Regions from separate parts of the Superficieibacter sp. BNK-5 genome, predicted to be linked through region 1. Evidence: predicted binding sites of a transcription regulator. Region 1 holds the regulator's gene; each other region holds the start of a gene.
The links. The regulator CRP, encoded in region 1, controls carbon source genes, mostly activating them, when cyclic AMP is high. The targets are predictions, from matches to a motif close to ATGTGANNNNNNTCACAT.
Positions count from the first base shown of each region.

Region 1 (3,140 bases):
CTGATAATCGTAATGCCCAGCATCGCGCACAGCGTAAAACCATCCGGCACCTTAAAGTGCAGGGTCGCGCCCGCAATCACCAGCCCGACCAGCGTGCCCAGCGTCCGGTGCAGGATCCGCACCCGCGTCGCACCATAGCCGTTTTGCGTCACGAACATAATGGTCATTAAGATCCAGTAAGGCTTGGGCAGGTGCAGCACGCTTCCTGCCAGGCTGGCGATGCTGAGCATCACGCTGAGGCGGGCCGACGTGCGCAGCGCGGGAGACTTCAGTGATAAATAGTTTTTGAGTGCCGACCACAAGGGCAGACGACGCTGGCGGTCAGCCATCAAATCGCGCGGATAAAGCGGACGCAGCGTTTTCAGCACGCGGGCGATGCGGCTGAAATGCCATGCGCAAAACTGGCCGACGGGATTATCCGGATTCTGCCGGGCGATCTTCTCCAGCGCGCCAATCTGCTTCTCCATGTTGAAGCGCCCGGAATAGTGGTGATAGAGAATATCGTCGGCCATCACGCGCAGGCGAGCGGCCACGGTTTGCGCATTCCAGCGGATCACCGCTTCCGCGTGGCTTTGCTCCACCAGCTTTTGCACCTCTTCCGGCTGGTGGAGGCTGACGGAGATATGCTCCTGCAAATCCAGCGCCATCTGGAACATCCAGCGCAGCCGTTTGTAATTGTGATGTTTCTTTTCCGACAGCATATACAACTGCTGATAGCACTGGGTGATGAGATCCACCGTCTTTTGCTGACGCGCCAGCAGTGGCGGCAGCGCTTTTTCCGGATCGGCGTGCTGGGTCAGCAGGCTGTATTTGGCCTCGCAGTAGTCCGCCAGCTGACGGTAAAGCAGGCTTAGCGATTCGCGCAACGGCTGTTCGCGCCATAGCCAGAACCAGAACCAGTTGAAAAGGCCATACCAGAGCGTGCCTGTGGCATACAAGAGCATCGGCTCCCATACCGGCACTGAACCGGCCAGGCTGAGAGTAAATATAGCGGCAATTAACGAAGCGGGAAGCAGGCGTGCGTGGAGAGGGCTGATTTCTGCCGTAACGCCGAGTATCAGTGCCAACGCGGTCAGGACCAGCGGTAGCGGCGCATCTTGTGCCAGGAGGATCTGTACGGCCAGGCTACTGCCGGCAAACAGCGAACCGCCAATAATAAGACGTTTAAAAAACCGCTTATGCGGCGTATCAAGACCGGCAATATTGCAGCAGGCGGGAACCAGGGAAAATAACAGACCGTACTGGAGCTGGCCGATAATCAGACCTGTAGCCACGGGCAAACACAACACCAGCGTTTGACGTAGTGCGTAGTTCACTTCCGGGTGATAGATAAGCCTGCGCCACATAGAAGTTTATCGGCGCATTGCAGTGAATGCGCCGGGTGTCGAGCTTAGCGAGTGCCGTAAACGACGATAGTTTTACCGTGCGCGGAGATCAGACTCTGATCTTCCAGCATTTTCAGGATGCGGCCTACCGTTTCACGAGAGCAACCGACGATCTGGCCGATCTCCTGGCGGGTGATTTTGATCTGCATACCGTCCGGGTGGGTCATAGCGTCCGGCTGTTTAGCCAGGTTAAGCAGCGTCTGCGCGATACGACCGGTGACGTCGAGGAAGGCAAGGTTGCCCACTTTTTCAGACGTCACTTGCAAGCGACGCGCCATCTGTGCGGAAAGACGCATCAGGATATCCGGATTCACCTGGATCAACTGACGGAATTTTTTATAGGAAATTTCCGCGACTTCACAGGCGGTTTTTGCACGCACCCAGGCGCTACGTTCCTGGCCCTCTTCGAACAGGCCCAGTTCACCGATAAAATCGCCCTGGTTGAGGTAAGAAAGGATCATCTCTTTCCCTTCCTCATCTTTAATCAGCACTGCCACGGAGCCTTTGACGATGTAATACAGCGTCTCCGCCTTTTCACCCTGGTGAATCAGCGTGCTCTTCGATGGGTACTTATGAATGTGGCAATGAGACAAGAACCATTCGAGAGTCGGGTCTGTTTGTGGTTTGCCAAGCACCATGCGCGGTTATCCTCTGTTATAAGCTATCTCCGGCGGCTAAACGACGTTGCCTCCGGGGTTGCAATCGTTTTCTTCCCTCGGGCGGGAAGCTGACTGTCGGTATGCTCCGCAGCCGTTAATCTGATGTCCTTTGCATCTATGTATGCGCAAAGTCAATATATCACTGTAGCATCCCGTCTGTTTTAGCATAGCTTTTGCCGCCTGTCTCCTGGTGTCTCGCTTCAGCATGACGCAGGTCGCCTTCCGTTGCGAGAATTGTTATGTACGCGTAATCTGTGAAGAAAATGGCGACACTGGAGTGGATGTTATGCAAGCGCGAGTGAAATGGGTAGAGGGGTTAACGTTTCTGGGTGAGTCGGCCTCCGGGCACCAGATTTTGATGGATGGTAACTCCGGTGATAAAGCGCCCAGCCCGATGGAGATGGTGCTGATGGCCGCAGGAGGATGCAGCGCGATTGATGTGGTGTCGATCCTGCAAAAAGGGCGTCAGGCGGTGACAAACTGCGAGGTGAAACTGACGTCTGAACGCCGTGAAGAAGCCCCGCGTTTATTTACCCATATCAATTTGCACTTTATCGTTACCGGCAATGACCTGAAAGATGCGGCGGTAGCCCGGGCAGTCGATCTCTCTGCGGAGAAATATTGTTCAGTGGCGTTGATGCTGGGTAAAGCGGTGAATATTACCCATTCGTATGAGGTGGTTGCAGGGTAGGGTTAACGTCCACCTTGTTATTATGTTGCCCGCGTTTGCGGTATAGCGCGGGCAGCCGCATCGTTGTTATGCCGGGTGGCGGCTTCGCCTTACCCGGCCTACGAAAACCATCAATATCAACACTTTAATCGCAATCCACAGGCCCGCGCAAGCGCAGCGCCGCCGGGCAAAGGGCACGCCGCCAGCCACTCTTTCGCTATTCTATTTTTTTGCCTTCCATCAGCCGTTGCACCAGCGGCAGCATAATCAGTTCCATCGCCAGCCCCATTTTCCCGCCGGGCACCACTAATGTATTGATGTGGGAAATAAACGATCCCTGAAGCATCGCCAGCAGCCACGGGAAATCGATCCCTTCCAGATTGCGAAAATGAATGACGACAAAGCTTTCATCCAGTGACGGGATGC
Region 1 covers NZ_CP179893.1:1,826,995-1,830,134, forward strand. The annotation lists gene ACMGGS_RS08690 (YccS/YhfK family putative transporter) at 1-1,346, opposite strand, end outside; gene crp (cAMP-activated global transcriptional regulator CRP) at 1,391-2,023, opposite strand; gene ACMGGS_RS08700 (OsmC family protein) at 2,331-2,735, shown strand; gene ACMGGS_RS08705 (phosphoribulokinase) at 2,932-3,140, opposite strand, start outside.

Region 2 (3,140 bases), 2.1 Mb from region 1:
AAGCGCTGCTAAAACGCCCGCCGCAACCAGACTTTTTTTTGTGATGATGGACATTGTGTTAAGACTCCAATAATTATAATTACTGGCCCAGGGCCAGCCTCTTCAGTTCCCGTTAGGGTTCCCGGTCAATGCAGGAGCTTTTAGCGACTGCCGGGCTGCTTTTCTTGCTGCTATCACCGACTTATTTATTACGGTTGGCTCTGATGGCAACCTTATGTCGATTCCTTTATATGTCTCCCCTGTCGAGACATATTCATTTACCGTGTAAGACAAGCTATTTGAAAATAATTCTCATCTACGCAAGTTCTGCTGCAAATTAGCTGGCCGGAAAGTATCAAATGCCTTCGTGCGCCGCCAATATAATTTGCAAATTTGTTAACTAATTCTCTTTTACGCCACGCCATGTCGCTTCAAAAGCGGCTTAAAAATAGACAACTCAGGTAAAAAAACATTCTTTTTCAAACAAATAGCGATTTCCCGCTCGCAGAAACGCAATGTCATGGTGTCATGAGGCGGCATTTTGCAAAAAATTAACATTTGCTTACTATTTAGCACATTTGTCTGCGAGAACGTTGAATTAACTAATATCATTTCAATTATCCGGGAGCAAGCCCCAGAGTGTGATGTGAGAAAAATAACAGCCTGCCAGCTGATAATTCAGGCAACTCACCGCACGCTATAATTTTAAGGTGTTGATAAGTAATGAACTTGCCTGATAATGGATTTTATTATGAATACGTACAAATCCGGCTTTATATATACGCTTTGCTAATAATGGCGCAAACGACAGCAGTATCGTTTGCGCAAAAGAGGACGATAAGGAAGGGGTTAGTGAACAAGGCCGGGGAAGATGCTCTTTATGCCAGTGACAATAAACTCAATGCCCAGCGCCATAAGCAACAGCCCCATAATACGCGTGATAACGTTGATGCCTGTTTGACCCAGCAGCCTGACCAGCCACGGCGCCATACGGAAAACGCTCCAGCAACAAAACGCAAATAGAGCAATTGCCACGGAGAAACCAAGCAGATGCATCAGATTGTGGTAGCGAGTCCCCCAGACAATAGTCGAACTGATCGCCCCCGGGCCCGCCATTAATGGCAATGCCAGCGGAACTACACCGACGCTTTCGCGGATAGCGGTTTCTGATTTTTCCTGTTTGTTCTGCTTGTCTTCACCCAACTTCCCGCTGATCATCGACATGGCGATGGTCACGACCAGGATCCCGCCAGCAATGCGGAAAGAATCGATGGAAATGCCAAATAGCTGAAGGATACTGTCGCCAAGAAATAGTGAAATCCAGAGAATGATGGCGACGGAAAGATTGGCGGTCAGGTTGGTTTTATTACGCGCGCCTGCCGTCTGATAACTGGTCATGCTTATAAAGACGGGCATGATCCCTATCGGGTTAACCAGTGCGAAAAGACCAATAAAAAACTTAAAATAAGTAGGGAAATCGAACAGCGATTGGCTCACGACTGGCTCCGCACCTTCATCAAAAGTGGTAGTTGACGACACGTTATTATAATTCCGCGCCGAAGATACGCTTTTTGTCAGAACACTTCACTACAAATCTGCCAAAAAAACCTGATATTCCACCGTGTTATATATTTGTGTTGGTTATGATAACGTGGATTAGGTAATCACTGTAAATATTTAACACTTGATACATAACCGCTAAAACAGCCTGCTGAAAGGTGTCAGCTTTGCTTAAACTTGATGTAGATCACGTATTTCATACTCAGAAGTGAGTAATCTTACTGACACCGCCAGGGAGCAAAGCTAAATGCAAGGTGGTGCGTCAAGTGAAGCTGTTTTAGTAAATCAGTAAATCAAGTGTAAGAAAGCCGTTGTTTTGTAAGTGCTTACGCAAGCAGTGCCGGGTCTGTCTATACTGACCAATTAGGCCAGTGATTTACTAAAAAAGTTTAACATTATCAGGAGACCATTATGGCTGTTACTAATGTCGCTGAACTTAACGCACTCGTAGAGCGTGTAAAAAAAGCCCAGCGTGAATATGCCAGTTTCACTCAAGAACAAGTCGATAAGATCTTCCGCGCTGCTGCTCTGGCCGCCGCTGATGCTCGTATCCCTCTCGCTAAAATGGCCGTTGCCGAATCTGGCATGGGTATCGTTGAAGATAAAGTGATTAAAAACCACTTTGCTTCTGAGTATATCTACAATGCCTATAAAGATGAAAAAACCTGTGGTGTTCTGTCTGAAGATGACACTTTTGGTACTATCACCATCGCTGAACCTATCGGCATCATCTGCGGTATCGTGCCGACAACCAACCCAACTTCAACAGCTATCTTTAAATCGCTGATCAGTCTCAAGACCCGTAACGCTATCATCTTCTCTCCACACCCGCGTGCTAAAGATGCAACCAACAAGGCTGCTGACATCGTTCTGCAAGCGGCTATTGCTGCGGGTGCACCGAAAGATCTGATTGGCTGGATTGACCAACCGTCTGTTGAACTGTCTAACGCCTTGATGCATCACCCTGACATCAACCTGATCCTGGCGACCGGTGGTCCGGGCATGGTTAAAGCGGCGTATAGTTCCGGTAAACCGGCTATCGGCGTTGGTGCGGGTAACACCCCGGTTGTGATTGATGAAACCGCTGATATCAAACGTGCTGTTGCTTCAATCCTGATGTCCAAAACCTTTGATAACGGTGTTATCTGTGCGTCTGAACAGTCTGTTATCGTTGTTGACTCTGTTTATGATGCGGTACGCGAACGTTTCGCCAGCCACGGTGCTTACATGCTTCAGGGCAGCGAACTGAAAGCCGTACAGAACGTGATTCTGAAAAACGGCGCGCTGAATGCCGGCATCGTAGGTCAGGCAGCGTATAAAATTGCTGAACTGGCAGGCTTTAGCGTTCCGGTTAACACCAAAATTCTGGTGGGTGAAGTTACCGTTGTTGACGAAAGCGAGCCGTTTGCTCACGAAAAACTGTCTCCGACGCTGGCAATGTATCGTGCAAAAGATTTCGACGATGCGGTTGTTAAAGCAGAAAAACTGGTTGCCATGGGCGGTATCGGCCACACGTCTTGTCTCTACACCGATCAGGACAACCAACCTGAGCGCGTTCAGAAGTTTGGCGCTGAAATGAAAACCGCACGTATCCTGATTAA
Region 2 covers NZ_CP179893.1:3,939,674-3,942,813, forward strand. The annotation lists gene oppA (oligopeptide ABC transporter substrate-binding protein OppA) at 1-54, opposite strand, end outside; gene ACMGGS_RS18935 (YchE family NAAT transporter) at 829-1,476, opposite strand; gene adhE (bifunctional acetaldehyde-CoA/alcohol dehydrogenase) at 1,951-3,140, shown strand, end outside.
Region 2: adhE (bifunctional acetaldehyde-CoA/alcohol dehydrogenase) is a predicted target of CRP. The motif match lies at 1,715-1,732, and genes of this name have one in related genera.

Region 3 (3,140 bases), 1.6 Mb from region 1:
TGCGATCCGGGAAAGTCTGCACGCCGTCTGCCAGTATCCCTTCCTGCGCGTCATTCACTTTATCGATGTAGCGATCGCCAAGGCCGCTGACCTTCACCGCGCTGATATCGCCAACGTTGAAGTACGTATGCAGGGCAGAGGTTGTTTCAAATTCGCCGTGGGCTTCCAGCTCGATTTCACAGGTTTTACCCAGTTTGTAGCGGGCGTAAAGCGTGAAATCATGCGGCCAGTACTGACGCGTTGCATCGCTGCTCTGAAGCTCGAATGTCAACACTACGCCATTGTCGTCTTCATTGTGCGCCTTCAGCGTCCACGGCAGATTGCGGGCAAAACCGTGGGAAGGCAGGCCTTTTTGTTCTGCAGGGCCAAACCATGGCCAGCAGATCGGAACACCACCGCGCAGCGCCACGCCGTTTTTAAACGGAGTATTGCCACTTAACCACAAGACTTCCTCTTCACCAGCCGGTTTCCAGGAGAGCAGGTGCGCACCCTGGAGCGTGAATGAAGCTTTAACCTGCGGATGGTCAACAACGATTACATCCAGCTCGTCGAGCTGACGTTGAGAAAGAACCGGGGTTATCTGTTCGATTACAGGTAGAGCAAAAATTTTATTAATCATTTAGCGCAATCCTCTGTCTTCAAAACAAAAAAAGAGCGACCGAAGTCGCTCTTTTGGGATCATGTCTCATCTCAACTTATTTGGAGATGTGAGCAATCAGGTCCAGAACTTTGTTGGAGTAACCAGTTTCGTTGTCGTACCAGGAAACCAGTTTCACGAAGTTGTCGTTCAGTGCGATACCAGCTTTAGCATCAAACACGGAAGTGCAGATTTCGCCGTTGAAATCGGTAGAAACAACGTCATCTTCGGTGTAACCCAGAACGCCTTTCATCGGGCCTTCGGAAGCCGCTTTGATGGCTTTCTTAATTTCTTCGTAAGAAGCCGCTTTTTCCAGACGAACAGTCAGGTCAACAACGGATACGTTCGGAGTCGGAACGCGGAACGCCATACCCGTCAGTTTGCCATTCAGTTCTGGCAGTACTTTACCTACTGCTTTAGCAGCACCGGTAGAGGACGGGATGATGTTCTGGGATGCGCCGCGGCCGCCGCGCCAGTCTTTGTGAGACGGGCCGTCAACGGTTTTCTGGGTTGCGGTGGTCGCGTGAACAGTGGTCATCAGACCTTCGATGATGCCGAAGTTGTCGTTGATAACTTTTGCCAGCGGAGCCAGGCAGTTGGTGGTGCAGGATGCGTTAGAAACGATGTCCTGGCCTTCATATTTGTCAAAGTTAGCGCCTTTAACAAACATCGGGGTGTTGTCTTTGGACGGACCAGTCAGAACGACTTTTTTAGCGCCAGCAGTGATGTGCTTACGAGCAGTTTCGTCGGTCAGGAAGATACCGGTGGCTTCAGCAACAACGTCAACGCCGATTTCGTTCCATTTCAGGTTAGCCGGGTCTTTTTCTGCGGTAACACGGATGGTTTTGCCGTTAACAACCAGATGGCCGTCTTTCACTTCTACGGTACCGTTGAAACGGCCGTGAGTGGAGTCATATTTCAGCATGTACGCCATGTAGTCAGCGTCCAGGAGATCGTTGATGCCAACGATTTCGATGTCAGAACGTTCCTGAGCAGCACGGAAAACAATGCGACCGATACGGCCAAAACCGTTGATACCTACTTTGATAGTCATATATTCCACCAGCTATTTGTTAGTGAATAAAAGGTTGCCTGTAAAATTACAAAAACCTTACGCAGCGTCAAGCGGAATCGTGTCAATCATTGCGACAAATCAATCCTCTGCCTAACCTTTGGACGACTGACTCGCTCCACTTTTCTTTTGTGCTGAAAAGCACATGGGGGCTGCGCTCGGAATTTTAAAGGGCTAGCCGGATAAAAATGTGAACGCCATCACAATAATCAGGGTAACCCCATACACCGGATAAGTTTAGAACAAATAGCCGGACCTTGATGTTAATGTTTTGTTAGAATAGGCTTATAAATGTAAGTGCGACTACTGCGAGATGTGAGAAAATGGCTAATAAACCCTCCTCAGAAACGCTAAAAAATTCGCTGAGCGAAATGCAATTTTATGTGACGCAAAATCATGGCACCGAACCGCCGTTCACTGGTCGTTTACTGCACAATAAACGCGAAGGGGTCTATCACTGCCTGGTCTGCGACGCACCATTGTTCAATTCTCAGTCAAAATATGAGTCCGGCTGCGGTTGGCCGAGCTTCTTTGAACCGGTTAGCGAAGACGCGGTGCGTTCGTTAAATGACTACTCGCACGGCATGCAACGTATTGAAATTCGGTGTGGAAACTGCGATGCCCACCTCGGACACGTCTTCCCGGATGGCCCTCAGCCCACCGGTGAGCGCTTCTGTGTTAACTCGGCCTCCCTGAGCTTCACCGATGATAGCGATGGCGAACAAATCAAGGGTTGAAAAATCGATTCAGCAAATTATTCCAGCAGCAGGAGCAACAGCATGGATCTCAACAATGTTATTGAGAGCATGACCCCGGAAGTCTATCAACGTCTGGTAACCGCAGTAGAGTTAGGCAAATGGCCTGATGGTGTGGCGCTGACGCCTGAGCAAAAAGAGAACAGCCTGCAACTGGTGATGCTGTGGCAGGCGCGTCACAACACCAATGCTCAGCATATGACCATTGACACTCGTGGTCAGATGGTCATGAAAACCAAGCAGCAGCTAAAAGAAGAGTTTGGTATCGCGCCGCAACCAATCGCGACGTTTAAATCCTGACCCTGAGCGGGGCGGTCTTCCGTCGATCTCGCTTTTTCGCCCGCTAAGCCTGTGCTATCGGGCGAGTACGACACTCACTTCTTATTCATCATCGCTTTCAGATCGGCGAACGGGTTATATTTCGCTGCACCCACGCTATCCTGCGCGTCTTCACCTGCGACCACCGTGGAGCCATATTGATCGGCCTCAGTATATTTCGAGTGCTCGTGATCGTGGCAGTACAGGCACAGCATCTCCCAGTTACTGCCATCCTCGGGATTATTCGAATGATCGTGATCGATATGATGCACGGTCAGCTCACGGAGATTTGAGTACACAAACTCGCGCGAGCACCGCCCACAGACCCAGGGAAAAAGCTTCAGCGCTTTCTCGCGAT
Region 3 covers NZ_CP179893.1:3,415,653-3,418,792, forward strand. The annotation lists gene ACMGGS_RS16310 (D-hexose-6-phosphate mutarotase) at 1-619, opposite strand, end outside; gene gapA (glyceraldehyde-3-phosphate dehydrogenase) at 696-1,691, opposite strand; gene msrB (peptide-methionine (R)-S-oxide reductase MsrB) at 2,033-2,446, shown strand; gene ACMGGS_RS16325 (YeaC family protein) at 2,489-2,764, shown strand; gene yajD (HNH nuclease YajD) at 2,839-3,140, opposite strand, start outside.
Region 3: msrB (peptide-methionine (R)-S-oxide reductase MsrB) is a predicted target of CRP. The motif match lies at 1,898-1,915, and genes of this name have one in related genera.

Region 4 (3,140 bases), 1.5 Mb from region 1:
ACGATAATACGGTCAATGTGGCTGTACACCATGGTGTACTCATCGGCCACAAACACGTTTTCGACTAAAAATTCTTTGCGCAGCCCCTGAGTATCCAGGGTCTTAGCATGATCGCTGTGGATGCTTTGTCTGATGTCCACGTTACCTCCAGAAGAGAATCGGTGAGCCATACTGGCTCGCGAAGCGAAAGCCTGTTTCGCTCTGTTGATGTCTCCATCTTAGCCCTCCTGAAACGTCTTTTCAATTATAAATAAAACAACGTTTCAATTTTTTGCAACTAAAGTTCGGAAATGTCGCTATGATCGCAAAAATGGTCAACACGGCCCGGAGAGCAAAGAAGTAAAATCATAAATTACAATCAGTTAAATAACCTTGATAAAAAAACAGCGGAGGCTAAAAATTTGGCAAAGAAATAAAGACAAGTTGGCCACACATCACAGAAATGCCAGACGTGAAAGCTGTTATAAGGAAATTCTTGCAAAATGCGTTAAGCGTCACAGATTATGAAACGATGTTTCGATAAATTAATACCAGCTTTTAAATACGGTCATAGCTAGCTGTCAGTAGCAACGTATGAGTGAAAATGAGAACTTCTGTAACTGGCCTTTGCCCTCATTATTATTGAGGGCTTTTTTTTTGGGCTGGGGGAAGGGAAAATCTAATCGCGTTCGATAGCCAGGGCGACGCCCTGACCGCCGCCGATACAGAGCGTGGCCACGCCGCGCCGGGACTGACGCTTGATCATTTCATGCACCAGCGACACCAGGATACGGCATCCTGAGGCACCAATCGGATGACCCAGCGCAATAGCGCCGCCGTTAACATTGACCCGGCTGGCATCCCACTCCAGCATTTTACCGACCGAAATGGCCTGCGCGGCAAAGGCTTCATTGACCTCCAGTAAATCCACCTCGCCCAGTGCCCAGCCTGCTCTTTCCAGGCAGCGGCGGGTAGCATAGACCGGCGCAATCCCCATTAAGGCAGGGTCCACCCCGACGCTGGCAAAGGCCCGAATGCGCGCCAGCACCGGCAGATTAAGTTCCTGGGCTTTTGCTTCGCTCATCATCAGCACTGCCGCTGCGCCGTCATTAATGGAGGAGGCATTACCCGCCGTCACCGAACCGGTAAGATCAAAGGCCGGAACAAGCTGCGCCAGCCCTTCGGCACTGGCATCGGTGCGCGGTTGTTCGTCCGTATCCACCAGCACGCTCGTGCCATCGGCACGCACGGTGGCAACCGGGACAATCTCATCTTTAAAACGTCCGGAATCGATAGCCAGACGCGCCTTGTGCTGAGATCGTAGCGCCCAGTCATCCTGTAACTCGCGGCTGATACCATATTCCCGCGCCAGATTTTCTGCCGTCACGCCCATATGATAATCATTAAAGGCATCCCACAGTCCATCGTGTACCAGACTGTCAATGAGCTGGCTGTTCCCCAGTTGTGCGCCGGTGCGGCTGTCGGTGAGCACATGCGGCGCCCGGCTCATGTTTTCCTGGCCTCCGGCTATGACGACATCCGCTTCACCACACTGGATAGCCTGGGTTGCCAGATGCAGGGCCTTAAGCCCTGAGCCACAAACGTCATTGATGGTTATGGCAGAAATCGTATTGGGCAATCCGCCATTCAGCGCTGACTGGCGGGCCGGATTTTGTCCCGCTCCTGCCGTCAATACCTGGCCGAGGATCACTTCATCCACATTGTGCGCCTGAATGCCGCTGCGTTCGATCAGCGCTCTGATGACCGTGCTGCCCAGATCGACGGCGGAAAGGCGCGATAACGTGCCCTGAAAACAACCAATGGGCGTGCGAACCGCCCCTACGATAACCACCTCTTTCATGATGACCTCAGCGAAAAATCCCCCGCTATAGTAGTGCATTGTTAATATCTCTTATTTTAATTGTTTTAAATAAGTGAGATTTATCACAATAGATTGTTAATTTAATTTGCACGTAGCGTCCGCCCTTCCTGCCAATATGCCACTTAGCCGCAGAATTATGGTAAGTTGCGCTTCTTTTTATCCCTTACATGCTATTAAAAACTAACTAATGTCGAAATTTTGGTCAAAAGAAGAGACTCTGTGGAGTTTCGCGCTATATGGAACGGCTGTGGGTGCCGGGACGCTATTTCTTCCCATTCAACTTGGATCTGCCGGTGCCGTGGTGCTGCTTATTACCGCCCTGGTGGCCTATCCATTAACCTACTGGCCGCATAAAGCACTGTGTCAGTTTATCCTCTCTGCGCAGACTCCCGCGGGTGAAGGCATCACCGGAGCGGTAACCCACTATTACGGCAGGAAAATCGGCAGTGCGATCACTGCACTCTATTTTGTCGCCTTTTTTGTGGTCATCCTGATCTATGCGGTCGCCATTACTAACTCGCTGTGCGAGCAGGTCGCGAAATACCGGGAGGTGACGACCGGCGTGCGAATGCTGGTGAGTCTGGGCGTTGTCGTAGTGCTGAATGCAATTTTTTTGATGGGGCGTCATGCCACGATCCGGGTGATGGGACTACTGGTTTTTCCACTCATCGCCTACTTCCTGTTCCTGTCGGTCTATCTGACTGGCCACTGGCAGCCGTCTTTACTCACCAGTCAAATCACCTTCGATAGCCATACACTGCATCAGGTGTGGATCTCTATTCCCGTGATGGTTTTTGCTTTTAGTCATACGCCGATTATTTCCACATTTGCCATCGACAGAGAGGAAAAATATCGTGAGAAGGCTATGGATAAATGCAAAAAAATTATGAAGGTGGCTTACCTGATTATCTGCCTGAGCGTACTGTTTTTTGTTTTTAGTTGTCTGCTGTCGATTCCGTCCTCTTATATTAATGCCGCCAGAGAGGAAGGCGTGACTATTTTATCCGCCCTCTCCGCGATGCCTGATTCACCGGCCTGGCTGGCCATTTCGGGCATTGTGGTGGCGGTGATAGCGATGTCTAAATCCTTCCTTGGCACCTATTTTGGTGTTATCGAAGGCGCGACCGAAATCGTCAAATCTGCTTTAGGCTATGTGGGAATTAAAAAAAACCGGGCATTTAATCGGGCGATGTCGGTGATCCTCATTTCACTGACAACGTTCGTCGTGTGCTGTATTAACCCGAATGCGATTTCCATGATTTATGCTATCAGCGGGCCG
Region 4 covers NZ_CP179893.1:305,524-308,663, forward strand. The annotation lists gene kduI (5-dehydro-4-deoxy-D-glucuronate isomerase) at 1-140, opposite strand, end outside; gene ACMGGS_RS01445 (acetyl-CoA C-acetyltransferase) at 659-1,840, opposite strand; gene ACMGGS_RS01450 (amino acid permease) at 2,049-3,140, shown strand, end outside.
Region 4: ACMGGS_RS01445 (acetyl-CoA C-acetyltransferase) is a predicted target of CRP. The motif match lies at 1,912-1,929, and genes of this name have one in related genera.